Regions from separate parts of the Bradyrhizobium sp. CCBAU 53351 genome, predicted to be linked through region 3. Evidence: predicted binding sites of a transcription regulator. Region 3 holds the regulator's gene; each other region holds the start of a gene.
What was found. The regulator LexA, encoded in region 3, represses DNA repair genes until DNA is damaged. The targets are predictions, from matches to a motif close to TGTTCNNNNTGTGTTCNG.
Positions count from the first base shown of each region.

Region 1: the regulator LexA is predicted to act here: its motif matches at 2,460-2,477, upstream of XH83_RS00920 (YifB family Mg chelatase-like AAA ATPase).
Region 2: the regulator LexA is predicted to act here: its motif matches at 2,255-2,272, upstream of XH83_RS08860 (PA0069 family radical SAM protein).
Region 4: the regulator LexA is predicted to act here: its motif matches at 1,251-1,268, upstream of XH83_RS16735 (single-stranded DNA-binding protein).

Region 1 is NZ_CP030059.1:189,421-193,997, reverse strand. Features, by position in the region: gene XH83_RS00930 (ATP-binding protein) at 1-168, opposite strand, end outside; gene XH83_RS00925 (hypothetical protein) at 285-752, opposite strand; gene XH83_RS00920 (YifB family Mg chelatase-like AAA ATPase) at 862-2,400, opposite strand; gene XH83_RS00915 (PilZ domain-containing protein) at 2,629-2,874, shown strand; gene XH83_RS00910 (tetratricopeptide repeat protein) at 2,955-3,731, shown strand; gene XH83_RS00905 (AAA family ATPase) at 3,746-4,577, opposite strand, start outside.
Region 2 is NZ_CP030059.1:1,878,505-1,883,081, reverse strand. Features, by position in the region: gene XH83_RS08870 (ribonuclease HII) at 1-491, opposite strand, end outside; gene XH83_RS08865 (VOC family protein) at 565-1,020, opposite strand; gene XH83_RS08860 (PA0069 family radical SAM protein) at 1,055-2,233, opposite strand; gene XH83_RS08855 (phosphoketolase) at 2,456-4,577, shown strand, end outside.
Region 3 is NZ_CP030059.1:3,458,276-3,462,852, forward strand. Features, by position in the region: gene XH83_RS16170 (ComEC/Rec2 family competence protein) at 1-1,623, shown strand, start outside; gene XH83_RS16175 (hypothetical protein) at 1,631-2,065, opposite strand; gene lexA (transcriptional repressor LexA) at 2,573-3,274, opposite strand; gene glp (gephyrin-like molybdotransferase Glp) at 3,450-4,577, opposite strand, start outside.
Region 4 is NZ_CP030059.1:3,573,484-3,578,060, forward strand. Features, by position in the region: gene XH83_RS16730 (outer membrane protein) at 149-841, opposite strand; gene XH83_RS16735 (single-stranded DNA-binding protein) at 1,423-1,926, shown strand; gene gyrA (DNA gyrase subunit A) at 2,282-4,577, shown strand, end outside.

The DNA.
Region 1 (4,577 bases), 3.3 Mb from region 3:
GGCATGGGGATCGTAGCCGGAGTTTTCCGACCGGCTGCCGGAGACGAAACCATAGGCGCCGCCGAAGGTCGCCGAGAAGATCATGAAGGAGCGGATCGCGAAGGCTATGCGGGGGTGCTGCCGCCTGAAACGGCGCATGCGCACCTTGATCCGGAACGTCCGACCCATCGCCAACCGACCTTTGTCTCAAACCCGCCGCCGCGTGCGACGATGTCGCCTCGACCTTGCGAACAGTTTGAGGCTTTGCTGCTGCCTCCAAACAGGGTTGATGAGGTGTTAACCCCTCAGAGCGAGGCGGCCTGGAGATGGCGATGGCTGCCGCGGGCGCCGACGATCAGCGCCGCCGCCTCGCGCTGCGAGAACGACTTCGAGCGCACATAGATGCGGTAGTCCGCCGGCCCTTCGGTGGAGAGATAGATCACCTGGCCGCCATCGACGGGCTGCGCGGCAATCGAGACGAGGCGCGTGGAGGGATTGGCCTGGCAGGAATCCGGCTCGGAACCGAGGCCGTCGTCCACCACGGTGAAGTCCGCAGCGTCGGCATCGTCGGTGACTTGCACCCGGACCGTGGCCCGTTCCGGATCATCGGTGAAGGCGACATGCACGCCGGCGGTCCAGAACAGCGACGTCAGCTCGACCGAGGTGTCGCCGAGGGCGATGCAGGGATGCGAGACCGATCCGATCTCGGCCCGGGCAAACACCGCCGCCGCCAACAGGGGAACAACCGAGGCCAGGATCTTGAAACGCAACATGACACTCTACTCGCCGGGCCCTCGGGGAACTCGAAACCGAAATCAGCGGGCCTTATGGTTTGCAGAGCGTAAAGGAAACTCGTTACCGCCGGGTTGATGTGCGGAATGATCAAGCCAGCTGCCGCACATCCTCCGCGAGTGCGCGATAGGACAGCGCTTCGGCGAGATGCAGCCGGCCGATCTTGTCGGCATGATCGAGGTCGGCCAGCGTGCGCGCCACCCGCAGCACGCGGTGATAGCCGCGCGCCGACAGCCGCATCGTCTCGGCGGCGTCGCGTAGCAGTTTTGCGCCTTGCGCATCCGGCTTGGCGATCTCCTCCAGCACCGACGCAGGCGCCTCGGCATTGGTGCGGACGTTGGGCAGGCCGGCATCCGCGTAACGCGCGAGCTGGATGTCGCGCGCCGCGGCCACGCGCGCCGCGACTTCGGCGGAGCCTTCCGCCGGCGGCGGCAGGATCAGATCGGCCGCGGTCACGGCCGGCACTTCGATGCGCAGATCGATGCGGTCCATCAGCGGCCCCGAGATGCGCGCCTGGTAGTCGCCGGTGCAGCGGTCGATGCGGCCGCGCTTGCAGGCATAGCCGGGCTCGAACGCGTTGCCGCAGCGGCACGGATTCATCGCCGCGACCAGCATGAAGCGGGCAGGGTAGGTGACGCGGTGATTGGCGCGTGACACCGCGACCTCGCCGTTCTCCAGCGGCTGGCGCAGCGAATCCAGTACGCGCGGATCGAATTCGGGAAGCTCGTCGAGGAACAGCACGCCCTGATGCGCCAGCGAGATCTCGCCGGGCTTGGCGCGCATGCCGCCGCCGGTAAGCGCGGCCATGCTGGCGGAATGATGCGGCGAGCGGAACGGCCGCCGCGCCGTCAGCGCGCCGCCTTCGATCTCGCCGGCAACGGAGGCGATCATCGAGACCTCGAGCAGCTCGCCCGGCGACAGCGGCGGCAGGATCGATGGCAGGCGCGCGGCCAGCATCGACTTGCCGGCGCCGGGCGCGCCGATCATGAGCAGATGGTGCCCGCCGGCCGCCGCGATCTCCAGCGCCCGCTTGGCGCTTTCCTGACCCTTGATGTCGCGCAGGTCGAGCGTGGACGCAGCAGGCTCGTGCACCTTCGGCAAGGGCCGCGACAACACCTGCGTGCCTTTGAAATGGTTGGCGATCTGGATCAGCGAGTGGGCTGCGATGATCTGGATGTCCGGGCTCGCCCACGCCGCTTCGGAGCCGCAGGAGGCCGGGCAGATCAGCCCTTCCTCGCGCATATTGGCGCCGATCGCGGCGGGCAGAACGCCGGCCACGGGTGCGATCGAGCCGTCGAGACCGAGCTCGCCGAGCACAGTGAAGCCCGTCAGCGCATCCGGCGGAATCGCCCCGATCGCCGCCATCAGGCCGAGCGCGATCGGCAAATCGTAATGGCTGCCTTCCTTGGGAAGGTCGGCCGGCGCCAGATTGACGATGATCCGCCGCGCCGGCAGCGCAAGCCCAGAGGCGATCAGCGCCGAACGCACCCGCTCGCGCGCCTCCGACACCGCCTTGTCCGGCAGGCCGACGATGGCGAAGGCCGGCAATCCAGGCGCGACCTGCACCTGCACGTCGACCGCGCGGGCCTCGATCCCCTCAAAGGCGACGGTGGAAACCCGCTGAACCATGCTCAAACCAGCCTGCCCCTCTTGTGCAATTAGGGGTAGCAGAGCTTGGTCCTCTCCGCAAGAACAATACAGGAACATTCGAGGAGGGCGAGCAACCCCTAACCGATCGTAAACGCCGGACCGACACACCACCTCAAATGCGAGCTTCTCCCCTCAGCACATTCCAACGAATGTCCGTTACTCCTAGGGCTGCGGGATGGGCCGTGGTCTAACGGGTGAACAATTCAAATGCTTGCAAATCGCCGGAGAAGCGAACGTCGGGTGTGCAGCCGGCTCGCCAAGATCCATTTTGGCGCGGGCTCGCTGCCGCGGGACTGCACGATCACGGATATCTCGGATGGCGGCGTGAAGGTCGTGGCGGAGTTTCTGGAAGTGCCGCCGCAATTCACCATCATCTTCGCGCCCGACTATTCCCGGCAGTGCCGGCTGCGCTGGCGCATCGGCTGCGAGTTCGGCGCTGAATTCACCGATTGAGACGCAAGGGCCCCTCGTCCTTAACGGGACTTTAGCGTTAATCGGTAAGCATCTCTGATCAGTTGCCGAGTGATCAGAGTATGTCCAAGCGTTCGTCCCTCGCCTTCTCCCCGGCGAGATTGCTACTTCCCGCCCTCCTGGTGCTCGGCCTCGGCGGCTGTCAGACCACTGGCATCGAGGACGTCACCGGGGCGCTCGGCGGCAAGCAGGAATCCGCCGCCAAAGCCGACGCCAGGCCGGAGATGGACGCGCTTCGCGAGCGTTACCGCGCCAAGCCCAGCGATCCCGCCATTGCGCTCGAATACGGCAAGGCGCTGCGCGACACCGGCCAGCGCGCGCAGGCGGTTGCGGTGCTGGAGCAGGCCGTGCTCGCCCATCCCAGCAACAAGGCGCTGCTCGCCGGCTATGGCCGTGCGCTCGCCGACAGCGGCAATTTTCAGCAGGCCTTCGACGTCCTCAGCCGCGCGCATACGCCTGAAGATCCCGACTGGCGGATATTATCGGCGCAGGGCGCCGCGCTCGATCAGCTCGGCCGCAATGAAGAGGCGCAGCAATATTACGCAAGCGCGCTGAAGATCGTGCCTGATGAGCCGCAGGTTCTGTCCAATCTCGGCCTGTCCTACATGCTGCAGAACAAGTTGCCGCGGGCCGAACAGGTGCTCGGCCGCGCCCATCAGCGCAATCAGAAAGATGTGCGGATCCGTGCCAACCTCGCCCTCGTGCTGGGATTGCAGGGACGCCAGGCCGAGGCTGAAATCCTCGTCAAGGCGGATTTGCCGCCGGATCAGGCGGCGGAAAAGGTCACGGCGCTGCGCCAGCTTCTGGCGAAGAAGCAGCAGCAGCGGGCCGAGAAGTAGCCCGGCCTTCTTGCCTACGAGGCCTTGCGATGCGGGGCCGATGGGCGGCCCGACCGGCCCTTCAGCTTCTTCAGCAGCGGCTCGAGCAACGAGCGCTTCGGCTTCTTCACCTCGCCGCGGCCCGCGAGGCGGTTCGCCATGTTCTGAAACAGCTCGGTGGTGCGGTGGTTCTTGGAGACTTCCGCGATCATCTGGCCGTTATTGGCCGCGGTCGAGAACAGCTTCGAATCGAACGGGATCACCGCGATCGGCTGGCTCTCCATGGTTTTGGCGAAGGCCTTGACGTCGATCTCCGCGCGCTTGTGCATGCCGACCTGGTTGAGGCAGTACAGTGGCGGCCGGTCGTTTGGTCGCGCCGCTTTCAGCACGCTCAGCATGTTCTTGGTGTTGCGCAGGTTCGCAAGATCGGGCTCGGCGACGATGACGATGTCGTCGGCGTTCACCAGCGCGCGCCGCGTCCAGCCGGACCATTGATGGGGGACGTCGAGCACGATGCAGGGCGTGGTCATGCGCAGCGTGTCGAACACGGCGTCGAAGGCTTCGGCGCCGAAATCGTAGACGCGGTCGAGGGTCGCCGGCGCAGCGAGCAGGCTGAGGCGCTCGGTGCATTTGGCGAGCAGGCGCTCCATCAGCGCCGTATCCGGCCGGTCCTGCGACAGCACCGCATTGGCGATGCCCTGCACCGGATCCTGGTTGTAATCGAGGCCCGCGGTGCCGAAGGCGAGGTCGAGGTCGATCACGACCGAATCGAGCGACAGGTCACGGGCGATGGTCCAGGCCACGTTATGCGCAACGGTGGACGCGCCCACGCCGCCCTTGGCGCCGACCACTGCGATGACGCGGCCG
Region 2 (4,577 bases), 1.6 Mb from region 3:
ACCACGGCGCGCTTCAGCGCCCACAGCGAGGCACGCAGGATGTTGTCGCGATCGATTCGCGCGGGCGAGGCGACGGCGACCGAGACCTGCGCTGTGGCGCAGATCTTGTCGAACAGCTTTTCGCGCTCCTCGGCCGTCAGGCGCTTGGAATCGTCGATGCCGCGCGGGATGCGGTTGGGGTCGAGAATCACGGCAGCCGCCACGACGGGCCCCGCCAGCGGCCCGCGGCCGGCCTCGTCGCAGCCGGCGACCGGCCAGACGCCGCGCTTGATCAGCGCGCGCTCGCGGCGAAAGCTTGGGGTGGTGACGGCAATGATACCCTTCTTGCCGGCGGGAATGGCCGTGGTGACATTTGTCTTGGTCGCAGCCCCTCTTGCCGCCTTGGCAGGCACTGCCTTCTTCGCAGCAGCCTTCTTCTCAGCGGCCTTCTTTTCAGCAGCCGTCTTGGGCGCGTCTTTGGCCGGCTTCGTTGCGGACTTGTCTCGAATCATGGCCGGGATCGTGCGCAAGCGGCCCGGCCTGCGCAACCGGGAACCCGGCGCAATTCCCGTTATTCAGGCCGCCCTACTCGGCCAAATGAACCCGCCTGTCGTCGCCGACATCGATGCCGGGGGCGACCACGACCTCCCAAAGATGGCCGTCGGGATCGGCGAAATAACCGGAATAGCCGCCGTAATCGGTCTCGTGCGCGGCCTTCACCAGCTTCGCGCCCTTGCTGAGCGCGAAGGCCATCACCGCATCGACCTCCTCACGGGTCCGACAGTTCCAGGCGAGCGTCATGCCGCGGAAGGCCTGCGGCCTCGGCTGGTCCAGCAGCGCGGCGTCGGCTGCAAGCTGGTCCCAGCGATACAAGGCGAGCACTGGACCACCGGTCTCGTAAAACGCGACAGCCTCGCCGGTCGCCTTCAGCCGGCGCGAGAAACCGAGCGCGTCGTAAAAAGCGATGCTGGCGCGGATGTCGCTGACGCCGAGCGTGATGACGGTGAGCCGCGGCACCGGCACGTTGGGTTCCCTGACCATGCTGCGCCTCATCCACTCCAAGTCAGAACAGGGGTCAGAACAGGCTGAGCTGATCGCCGTTCCGCTTCGGCCGCGCAAAGTGATCGGTCGTCAGCTTGGAGCGCCGCTTGTTCAGCCCAAGCCGCTCGCAGGCGATTTCGAAGCGGCGGCCGATGGTCCAGGCCATCGGTCCCGTGCCCTTCATCCGCTCGCCCCATTTGGCGTCGTAGTCGCGGCCGCCGCGCATGTCGCGGATCAGGGTGAAGACGTGGCGATAGCGGTCCGGATAATTCGCCATCAGCCATTCGCGGAAGAGATCGCGCACCTCCAGCGGCAGCCGCAGCAGCACATAGGAGGCTTCCTTGACGCCGGCATGGGCGGCGGCATCAAGAATGCGCTCGATCTCGGAATCGTTCAGCGCGGGGATCACGGGCGCGACCATCACAGTGGTCGGAATGCCGGCGTCGGCGAGCTGCTTCAGCGCCTCCAGCCGCTTAGGCGGCGTCGCGGCGCGCGGCTCCATGGTTCGCACCAGTTTCGGATCGAGCGAGGTCACGGAGATCGCGACCTTGGCGAGGTTGCGCTTGGCCATCCGCTGGAGAATATCGATGTCGCGCAGCACCAGCGCCGATTTGGTGACGATGCCGACGGGATGGCCGGCCCGCTCCAGCACCTCGAGGATGCCGCGCATGATCTTGTGCTCGCGCTCGATCGGCTGGTAGGGATCGGTGTTGGTACCGATCGCGATCATCCGCGGCTCGTAGCCGGAGGCGGCGAGCTCCTTCTCGAGCAGCGCAGGCGCCTCGGGTTTTGCGAACAGCTTGGATTCGAAGTCCAGCCCCGGTGACAGGCCGAGATAGGCGTGGGTCGGCCGGGCGAAACAATAGACACAGCCGTGCTCGCAGCCGCGATAGGGATTGATCGAGCGGTCGAAGCCGATATCGGGGGAATCGTTGCGGGTGATCACCTTGCGCGAGGTGTCGATTGCGACCGTGGTCTTGAACGGCGGCAGCTCTTCCAGGCTCTGCCAGCCATCGTCGAACGCGACGCGCGCCTCGGCCTCAAAGCGGCCGCTGGCATTGGACTGTGCGCCCCGCCCGCGCCGGCGCGCGCGGTCGATGGCGACGCCAAGTTCTGGAAAATCGGCAGGGAAGTCAGAGTCCGCACCCGCCGGCTCGGAGGGCGCCTTGACCGGCGGGTGCTTGAGAGCATGTGAGGATGCTGCTGGACTCATGCAGCCAAGATAGCATGCAAAAGGAACAAATCAAGAACACAAACCAAAAGCCGGAAAACAACCCCATGCAAAGGAAACCCGCCCAAATTTCGGGCGCGGTCCTTTGACCTCACGCAACATGGCTGTCGCAACGATCTCGTTTGATGCCGATCAGGGATCGATCGCGCCGGAACAATGTTGGTGACGATCGCGGGGCTCAGCTCGGCAACAATCGGCAAGAACATGACAAATCAACAACAATCGGCCACAGCGAGCAATGACCTCGATCTCCTCGATCACTACTGGCGCGCCGCAAACTACCTTTCCGTCGGGCAAATCTACCTGCTCGACAATCCCCTGCTGCGCGAGCCGCTGCGGGCCGAGCACATCAAGCCGCGTTTGCTCGGCCATTGGGGCACGACGCCCGGCCTGAACTTCATCTATGCCCATCTCAACCGCGTGATCCGCGCGCTCGATCTCAACGTGATCTATGTCTGTGGCCCCGGCCATGGCGGGCCCGGCATGGTCGCCAACACCTATCTGGAAGGCAGCTACAGCGAGATCTATCCCGAGATCGCGCGCGATGCGGACGGATTGCGCAAGCTGTTCAGGCAGTTCTCCTTTCCCGGCGGCATTCCGAGCCACGCGGCGCCGGAAACGCCGGGCTCGATCCACGAAGGCGGCGAGCTCGGCTACGCGCTGGTGCACGCCTACGGGGCGGCGCTGGACAATCCCGATTTGATCGTCGCCTGCGTGGTCGGCGACGGCGAGGCCGAGACCGGCCCGCTCGCTGCGTCATGGCACTCCAACAAGTTCATAAATCCCGCCCATGACGGCGCGGTGCTGCCGATCCTGCATCTCAACGGCTACAAGATCGCCAATCCGACCGTGCTGGGGCGGATGCCGGATGCTGAAATCCGCGATCTCTTCCGCGGGTTCGGACACGAGCCGCTGTTCGTCGAAGGCGACGATCCCAAATTGATGCACGAGGCCATGGCGGACGCGCTGGACGTCGCGCTCGCCAGCATCCGCTCGATCCAGCAGCACGCACGCGACGGCCGCGGCAGCGTCGAGCGGCCGCGCTGGCCGATGATCGTGCTGCGCAGCCCGAAGGGCTGGACCGGGCCGAAAGAGGTCGACGGCAAGAAGGTCGAGGGCTTTTGGCGCGCCCATCAGGTGCCCGTGGCCGGCTGCCGCGAAAATCCGGCGCACCTGAAAGTGCTCGAAGACTGGATGCGCAGCTATGAGCCCGAAAAACTGTTCGACGCGAGCGGCGCCCTCGTTCCCGAGCTTCAGGCGCTCGCGCCCTACGGCAACAGGCGCATGGGCGCCAACCCGCATGCCAATGGCGGCCTCCTGAAGAAAGAGCTGAAGCTGCCGGACTTCCACCGTTTCGCAATCGAGGTGCCGCAGCCCTGCGGCGTCGTGGCCGAAGCGACGCGCGAGCTCGGCAAATTCCTGCGCGATGTCATCCGCCTCAACGCGAAGGAGCGCAACTTCCGCATCGTGGGCCCGGACGAGACCGCGTCAAATCGTCTCGATGCGGTGTTCGAGGCGACCGAACGGGTCTGGATGGAGCCGATCGAACCTTACGACGTTCATCTGGCGCAGGACGGCCGCGTCATGGAGGTGCTGAGCGAGCATCTCTGCCAGGGCTGGCTCGAAGGCTATCTGCTCACGGGCCGGCACGGCTTCTTCTCCTGCTACGAGGCCTTCATCCACATCGTCGATTCCATGTTCAACCAGCACGCCAAATGGCTGAAGGTCACGCGCGAGCTGCCATGGCGGCGCCCGATCGCCTCGCTCAATTATCTCCTGACCTCGCATGTCTGGCGCCAGGACCATAACGGCTTCAGCCATCAGGACCCCGGCTTCGTCGATCTCGTCGCCAACAAGAAGGCCGATATCGTCCGCATCTACTTCCCGCCCGATGCCAACACGCTGCTGTGGATCGCCGACCACTGCCTGCGCACCTACAACCGCATCAACGTCATCGTCGCCGGCAAGCAGCCGGCGCCGCAATGGCTCTCGATGCAGGACGCCGCCACGCATTGCGATGCCGGCATCGGCATCTGGACCTGGGCTGGGACGGAAGAGCCAACGGGCGAGCCCGACGTGGTGATGGCCTGCGCCGGCGACGTGCCGACGCTGGAGACTCTCGCCGCCGTCGATCTCTTGCACAAGGCGTTGCCGGACCTGAAGATCCGCGTCGTCAACGTCGTCGACCTCATGACGCTGCAACCGAAGGAGCAGCATCCGCACGGCCTGTCCGACCGCGACTTCGACAGCCTGTTCACGACGGACAAGCCAGTCATCTTCGCCTATCACGGCTACCCCTATCTGATCCATCGGCTGACCTACAACC
Region 3 (4,577 bases):
ATCGGCGCCTCCGGCTTCGTGATGGGCGCAATTACGGCTGCAATCCCGCCTGATGCCGGCGGCCTGCGGCTGCGCTATGCCGCCTTCATGCAGGGCCTGCGCGATGCGATCGACGCCCGCATCCGCGCAACGCTCGAGGGCGACAACCGCGCGATCGCAACTGCACTACTCACCGGGCGGCGCGATGCGATTTCCGCCCCTGTCAACGATGCGATGTTCATCTCCGGGCTTGGACACGTTCTCTCGATCTCCGGCTATCACATGGCGGTGGTCGCCGGCGTCGTCTTCTTCGCGGTGCGCGCGCTGCTGGCGTTGATCCCGGGCCTGACGGCCGGCTTCGCCATCAAGAAATGGTCGGCGGCTGCAGCATTCGTCGCGGCTGCGTTCTATCTGCTGCTCTCGGGCGCCGAGGTCGCAACCCAACGGTCGTTCTTCATGACGGCGGTGGTGCTGATCGCGGTGATGGTCGATCGCCGCGCCATCACCTTCCGCACGCTGGCGGTGGCGGCGCTGATCGTGCTTGCTGTCGCGCCGGAGGCGCTGGTGCATCCGAGCTTCCAGATGTCGTTTGCGGCAACGCTCGGGCTGGTGGCGCTGGTGCAGATCGGCATGCCGAACCTGCTGGCCTCACCCGATCATTCGGCCACCGCGCGCGTCGCGCTGTGGGGCGGGCGCGAGATCGCGATGCTGTTCCTGGCCTCGCTGATCGCGGGGCTTGCGACCACGCCCTATGCCGCCTTCCACTTCCATCGCGTCACGCCCTATGGCGTGCTCGCCAATCTCGGTGCGATGCCGGTGGTCTCGGCGCTGGTGATGCCGGCGGGGCTGCTGGGATTGCTGGCCGCGCCCTTCGGGCTCGATGGCGTCTTCTGGTGGCTGATGGGCCTCGGCATCGACTGGATGGTCGCGGTCTCGCGCTGGGTGGCGGCCTTGCCGGGCGCGGTCGGCCGCATCCCGGCGTTCGGGATCGCGCCGCTGATCGCCGCGAGCCTCGGCATCATCGTGATGGGCCTGTTGCGCACGCCCTTGCGCTGGTGCGGTGCCGTGGTGCTGCTGGCGTCCATCGCGTGGGGCCTGTCGGTGCGGCAGCCCGATATCCTGATCGCCGGGGACGGCGCGAGCGTCGCGGTGCGGGGCGGGGACGGGCGCCTGCACCTGATCAGGACGGGCAAGGACAATTTCATGCTGAAGGAGTGGCTGGCGGCCGACGCCGATCCGCGCGATGCCGGCAGCAGCGCGCTGGCCGAGGGGGTGTCGTGCGACGAGGCCGGCTGCGTCACGCCGCTTGCCGACGGGCGCCTGGTTGCGTTGGCCTCGCGCATCGATGCGCTCGCGGACGATTGCAGCCGTGCCGCACTGGTCGTGACGTCACGGCCCGCACCGCCCGATTGCGCGGCGATGGTGGTGGATCGGCAGCGGCTCGTTCGCCAGGGCGCGCTGGCGTTGACACGGCGTGGCGACGGATTTGCAGTTCAGGCGGTGAGGGCGAGGGGCACGAACCGTCCCTGGTCGCCGGCGGCCGCCGGCGAGGGAGATTTCGAAGGAGCCCTCATGCCGAGGGCGGCGGCTCCGCGCGCCAAGGATGCGACCCCGTCGGAGGCCGATCTTCAGGCGGAGGACTGAGCCTCGGTCAGCCCAGCGGCAGCGGTGTGACGGGCGAACGGCTATCGGCGATGATCTCAGGCTTGTGCTCGCGCTCGCCGACCGGTTGGGTCACGGGCAATTGCAGCACGGTTGCGCGCTGGCCTTCGACGAGCTGAGTCACCAGCACGTATTTGCCATCAGGGAATTCGATCGCATCGTGATGGCGATCGGGAATGTGCGGATCGATCTTGCCGAACTTGCCGACGCGGGAGTTGACGGTGCGCGTCCAGATCCAGCGGTTGTCGTAACGGACGTTGTCTGCGAAGGCGAGCTCCGTTCCCGGCAGCAGGCAGATCGCAACGGAGAGGTCGGCTTCGGAGGCGAAGCCGCGCGTCGAGGTGCCGCGGAAGGTTGTCGTGACGATGGTCTCGCCGACTTCTGCGGGGCGCGTCGCGACGGCATGCAGGCTATAGTCACACATCGGGTGCTCCTCATGTGAAGATAGCGACCCGCGCCTCTCGGAGGCACAGGCCTCTGTCAGAGTTTAAACACCAACGTTGTGCTTGGTTGTAGGCAAATCTGCGGCTGGGATCCGCACCCCGCGATCACTTTAACTTTCCCGAATTCGCCAGGAACAAAGCTGGCTGCGGTGCATTACGCCGGCGCCTGTCACGACACTTCGCATTGCCGGCGCGATCGCGGCGCTGCGCAATTGGGTGTTGCGGACATGGCAATGCGATGGCGCGGCAACGGCCCCGTGCCCCGACCGCTGCCCAAACGATCTGGTCTTCCGAACGCGAAACGCCGTGACGCGATGTTGCTGCGGTCCGCCGAAGATGGCCGTGGAGGAGGGGCCGGATAATCTGTGCAGAACCAGAATGATCATCCAGCCGGAGCGGACATTCATCCGCTCCAATCTCAGATCGGCGACGCCGACCGAAGGCGCACGCAGGCGCCAAAACTACTTTCGGACTGAGTCCTTCCGGACTCAGTACTTCCGGTAAAGCCCAATCAGCTTGCCCTGAATCTTCACCCGGTTCGGCGGCAGGATACGCACCTCATAGGCGGCATTGGCAGGCTCGAGCGCGATCGACGCGCCGCGGCGGCGGAAGCGCTTGAGCGTAGCCTCCTCGTCGTCGATCAGCGCCACCACGATGTCGCCGGTGTCGGCGCTCTCGTTGCGCTGGATCAGCGCCATGTCGCCGTCCAGGATACCGGCCTCGACCATGGAATCACCGCGCACCTCGAGAGCGTAATGCTCGCCCGAGCCGAGCATGTCGGGCGGCACGCTGATGGTGTGGCTACGGGTCTGCAATGCCTCGATCGGCGTGCCGGCCGCGATCCGGCCCATCACGGGCACCGCAACGGGCCGCTCGCCCTCGTCCACGGGCGGGCTGGAGCTCGCGCGGATCTTGCCGAGATTGCCCTCGATGACGCTTGGCGTGAAGCCGCGCCGGGCGCCGGCGGCAGCCTGGAGCTCCGGCAGCTTGATCACTTCGATGGCGCGGGCGCGGTTGGGCAGCCGGCGAATGAAGCCGCGCTCCTCGAGCGCGGTGATCAGGCGGTGGATGCCCGACTTCGAGCGCAGGTCGAGCGCATCCTTCATCTCGTCGAAGGAGGGCGGCACGCCGCTTTCCTTCAAACGCTCGCTGATGAACCGCAGAAGCTCGTATTGTTTGCGCGTTAACATCTCGACCAAAGTCCCCCGGTTGATGTCGTTCGATTCCGAGACGATGAGTTCAGCGATAAGCCGCTACATCCTCGAAACAAATCATGAACGGACACTATATGTTCGATACATGTTCCGCAACTGCTTAATTTACCGTGAACGAAGCGCGGTTCGCGGAATGCGTGTGGCCGTGCACTCAGACGGGGAGCCGCAGCACCTCGCAGGGGCTGCCGGCCTCGGCCTTCGGTGCGAACGGTGGGCGCACGAGAAGTACCTGTGCCGCAGCAAGATTCGCAAGCAGAGAGGAATCCTGATGGCTGACGGGAAGCGCGACCGGCGTGCCGTCGTCGCGCAGCTCGAGGGTCGCGCGCAAGTAATCCTCGCGCTGGTCGTTGGCACCGAGATCGCAGGCGAGCACGGCGCGTTCGCGACGATGATGAATCACCGAGCGGCCCGACAAGGCGCGAATCAGCGGCACCATGAACAGGAAGGCGCACACATAGGACGACACGGGATTGCCGGGCAGGCCGATCACGCGCATGGCGCCCAGCCGGCCATGCATCATCGGCTTGCCCGGCCGCATGGCGATCTTCCAGAACGCCATCGCGATGCCTTCGTCCCTGAGTGCCTGCTGGACCAGGTCGTGGTCGCCGACCGACGCGCCGCCGGTCGTGATCAGGATATCGGCACCGCTCTCGCGGGCGCGGCGGATGCCTGATGTGGTGGCCTCCAGCGTGTCGGCGGCGACGCCGAGGTCGACGGTCTCGGCGCCCTCGCTGCGGGCGAGCGCGTGCAGGGCGTAGCCGTTGGAGTAGACGATCTGGCCGTGCCCGGGCGCTGAGCCCGGCATCACCAGTTCGTCACCGGTGGCGAGGATCGCGACCTTGGGACGGCGGCAGACGGCGAGCTGCGGGTAATTCATTCCGGCAGCGAGCGCGAGGTCACGCTCGGTCAGACGCGTGCCCTTGCGGAGGAGGACGTCACCCTCACGGAAGTCGACGCCGGCCGGGCGGATGTGCCGTCCGGTGATCGCGGCTTCCTTGATCGTGACGCTGTTGCCGTCCGCGACGGTGTCCTCCTGGATCACGACCGCGTCCGCACCGTCGGGAACGACGCCCCCGGTGAAGATCCGCACGGCTTCGCCGGTGCCGACCGCTCTCGCGAAAGGACGGCCGGCGGCGACCTCGCCAATCACCGTCAGCCGGGAATCGATCGCTGCCGCGTCGGCCGCGCGCACCGCATAGCCGTCCATCGCCGACATGGCTTGCGGCGGCTGCGTGCGCCGCGCCGCGACATCAAGTGCCAGCACGCGGTGATAGGCCTC
Region 4 (4,577 bases), 120 kb from region 3:
GTTGGCGCGCTGGCGGCATCTGGCAGCAGGCGGGCGCGGAACTGTAGAACGCGGCAGGCGAACGAGCGGGCAAACAACGAGCAAGGGCAAACAAAAAGGCCGGCGCAAGGCCGGCCTTTCGTAACGCGGGTAGCGTTTAAGTCGAAGCTCAGTACTTGGCGACGACCGGGGCGCCGAAGTGATAGTTCACGCCGACCTGCACGGTGTGGAAGTTGAGCGTGCCGGTGGGCAGGGCGCCCGAGAAGTAGGTCTCGCCGCCGAGGCTGCGATAGAGGTACTCGCCCTTGACGGTCCAGTTCGGAGCGAAGAACGCTTCGACGCCCGCACCGACGGTCCAGCCGGAGTGGAACTTGCTGTCGGAGATGGTCACGCCGAGAGCGCTGGCGCTCAGCTTGTTGTCGATCCAGGCATAGCCACCCGTGCCGTAGAACAGCACGTTGTTGACGGCCCAGCCGATACGGCCGCGAACGGTGCCCATCGCATCCGTCTTCGAGCTCAGGGTCGCCGTGGCAACACCGAAGCCGGGGACGAGGACCGGACCGGAGACCGACGCGCTGACGTCAGCCCACGCAGCATCGGCCTCGAGGCCGAACACGACGTTACCGGTCTGCCAGTTGTAGCCGGCGGTGCCGCCGACGAAGCCGCCCTTCATCTTCGGGTCGCCCGAAGCGTTTTCCCAAGCGCCGCCACCGACGACACCGAGATAGAAGCCGGTCCAGTTGTAGACCGAAGCCATCGGAGCGACCGGAGCCTTGGTGTAGGGGCGCGCCGCGAGATCAGCAGCCGAAGCGGGGGCCGCCAGAGCGAACAAACAGGCCGAAGCCAACAAAACCTTTTTCATTTTCAACTAATCCCAGTCCCAGTTTCTGTTGTTGCCTTCCGCGGACGGAAGGGCAGCGGACTCAACGGCCCAACTGATGCCGTGCTTACACCACTGAAGCCGCAAGTTGTGTATCCGAAAAGCCACAGTGGTCGGAAAGGTGATGGTTACTGACTTATTTAACCCCTGAATCGCGCCCCGCCTGAAGAGGAGGGCGCGAGCTGGATCGTTCAATCATCCAAGGATATCAGAGAGATATCCGTGCTTGACGAGTGGCAGGCCGCCCGCGGTCATTCGGGCTGATCATGCCGATGTCGCAATTCCGGCGATGCGCTTAGAACGTGTGAGGCTCCAGGCAGAGCGGCCGGGAGGTTCCCGAGCCGGCGAAAGTCAGAAGTGCGCGTGGCGCTCTGTTCGACGCCCGGCCAGAAAGAACAAATCTGGAACATGACGAAGGTCGGTGCTATATGTGGGGATAACCCAGGGGGTGGTGGGCTGAGCGGCGCCCGCAAGCGTATAGGGTCGCCTCAACAGGGCGCAGAGGAACGCGGGCAGCGCGCTCGGCCTTTTGAAATCAGTGGCATTCGGAGTGGAGAGCGGCGATGGCGGGAAGCGTCAACAAGGTCATTCTGGTTGGAAATCTCGGCAAGGATCCTGAGATCCGCCGCACCCAGGACGGGCGGCCGATTGCGAATTTGAGCATCGCCACCTCGGAGACCTGGCGCGACAAGAATACCGGCGAACGCAAGGAGAAGACCGAGTGGCATCGCGTCGTGATCTTCTCGGAGCCGCTTTGCAAGATCGTCGAACAGTATCTGAAGAAGGGCGCCAAGGTTTACATCGAGGGCGCGCTTCAGACCCGCAAGTACACCGACCAGAGCGGTGTCGAGAAGTATTCGACCGAGGTCGTGCTCCAGGGCTTCAACTCGACGCTCACGATGCTCGACGGCCGCAGCGGCGGCGGTGGAGGTGGAGGCGGCAGCTTCGGCGATGAGCCGGGTGGTGATTTCGGCTCGTCAGGACCCGTCAACAGCGCGCCACGCCGTCCCGTGGCCGCCGGCGGCGGTGGCCGCAACAGTGACATGGACGACGATATCCCGTTCTGAGGACGGTCTGACGATAAGGGGGCGCCGGCAGGTTGGGCCGCGCCTGCCACGTCGTGTCAGCAAACCTTACTAATCGACAGAGCGGGCTCGGGATTTCCGGGCCCGCTTCATGTTTGGGTTGAACTCTGACCGCGCCGGGCAAGCAGGCCGAAGAGGTGCGCGCCACCGCGCGATCATTGAGGTGGCCGAGGCGATTTCGAAGAGCCTGTTCCATGCCCATCCGAGACCCTCGTTGCAAGGCCGTAAGCTATTGGAAAAATAAGCGGAAAAAGCGCTTCCCTCGACCCCGCAAGGGTGGTTATCAGGGCCTCGATGCGCTATATGATTCCCAGATAAAACCTCACCGGATTTCCCCTTGGCTGACGACGACGACAAGCCCGGCGACCAGCCGGCGCAACCCTCGGATATTCGCCCCGTCTCCATCTTCGAGGAGATGAAGAAGTCCTATCTCGACTACGCCATGAGCGTGATCGTGGCGCGGGCGTTGCCTGACGCCCGCGACGGCCTGAAGCCGGTGCACCGCCGCATCCTGTACTCGATGAACGAGCAGGGGCACACACCCGACAAGAAGTACGTCAAATCCGCCCGCGTGGTCGGTGACGTCATCGGTAAGTATCACCCGCACGGCGACCAGTCGATCTACGACGCCATGGTCCGCATGGCGCAGGACTTCTCGATGCGCGTGCCGCTGATCGACGGCCAGGGCAATTTCGGCTCGGTCGACGGCGATCCCGCGGCCGCCTATCGTTACACCGAAGCGCGCCTGACCAAGGCGGCGCTGGCCCTGCTGGCCGACATCGACAAGGACACCGTCGACTTCCAGCCGAACTACGACAACAACGAGACCGAACCGTCGGTCTTGCCGGCCAAGTTCCCGAACCTCCTCGTCAACGGCGCCGGCGGCATCGCGGTCGGCATGGCGACCAACATCCCGCCGCACAATCTCGGCGAGGTCATCGACGCCTGCATCGCGCTGATCGACAACCCCGCGCTGACCATCGACGAACTGATCAACATCGTGCCGGGACCGGATTTTCCGACCGGCGGCGTCATCCTTGGGCGGCAAGGCATCCGCTCGGCCTATCACCTCGGCCGCGGCTCGATCGTGATGCGTGGCAAGGTCGCGATCGAGACCATCCGCAAGGAGCGCGAGGCGATCATCGTCACCGAGATTCCCTACCAGGTGAACAAGGCGACGATGGTCGAGCGCATCGCCGAACTGGTCAAGGAAAAGAAGATCGAGGGCATCGGCGACCTGCGCGACGAATCAGACCGCGAAGGCTACCGCGTGGTCATCGAGTTGAAGCGCGACGCCGTGCCAGACGTCGTGCTGAACCAGCTGTACAGGTTCACGCCGCTGCAGACCAGCTTCGGCGTCAACATGGTGGCGCTCGACAGCGGCCGTCCGCGGATCATGCATCTGAAGGACCTGCTGGCCATCTTCGTCGACTTCCGCGAGCGGGTCGTCACACGGCGCACCAAGTACCTGCTGGCCAAGGCGCGTGATCGCGCCCATATCCTCGTTGGCCTCGCGATCGCGGTCGCCAATATCGACGAGATGATCCGCGTGATCCGGACCTCGCCCGACCCGACCACCGCCCGCGACACCCTGATGTCGCGTGACTGGCCGGCCCGGGACGTCGAGGACATGCTGACGCTGATCGACGATCCGCGCCATCGCATCAGCGCGGATGGCACGATCCGGCTGTCGATGGAGCAGGCGAGGGCCATTCTCGACCTGCGCCTTCAGCGCCTGACCGCCCTCGGCCGTGACGAGATCCGCGACGAGCTCGACAAGCTCGCGGGCGAGATCGCCGATTATCTCGACATCCTGCGCTCGCGCGCCCGCGTGCTCGAGATCATCAAGACCGAGCTCGCCGAGGTGAAGGCCGAGTTCGCAACGCCCCGCCGCACCGTCATCATCGAGCAGGAAGGCGAGGTCGAGGACGAGGACCTGATCCAGCGCGAGGACATGGTCGTCACCGTCTCCCACGCCGGCTACGTCAAGCGCGTGCCGCTGTCGGCCTATCGGGCGCAGCGCCGTGGCGGCAAGGGCCGCGCCGGCATGCAGACCCGCGACGAGGATTTCGTCAGCCGTCTGTTCGTGGCCTCCACGCACACGCCGGTGCTGTTCTTCTCCTCGCGCGGCCAGGTCTACAAGGAGAAGGTCTGGCGCCTGCCGATGGCCGCGCCGAACGCGCGCGGCAAGGCGCTGATCAACATCCTGCCGCTCGAGCAGGGTGAGCGCATCACCACCATCATGCCGCTGCCGGAGGACGAGTCCACCTGGGGCAACCTCGACGTGATGTTCGCGACCACGGGCGGCAACGTCCGGCGCAACAAGCTGTCGGACTTCGTCGACGTCCGCCGCTCCGGCATCATCGCGATGAAGCTCGACGACAATGAAGCGATCGTCGACGTGCAGATCTGCACCGAGCGCGACGACGTGCTGCTGACCGCCGCCGGCGGCCAGTGCATCCGCTTCCCCGTCACCGACGTGCGCGTGTTCACCGGGCGCACCTCGATGGGCGTGCGTGGCATCGCGCTCGGCGAGGGCGACAAGGTGATTTCACTGGCGATCCTGCGCCACGTCGAGACCACCTCGGACGAGCGCTCGGCGTATCTGAAGATGCGCCGCGCGGTCGCCGGCG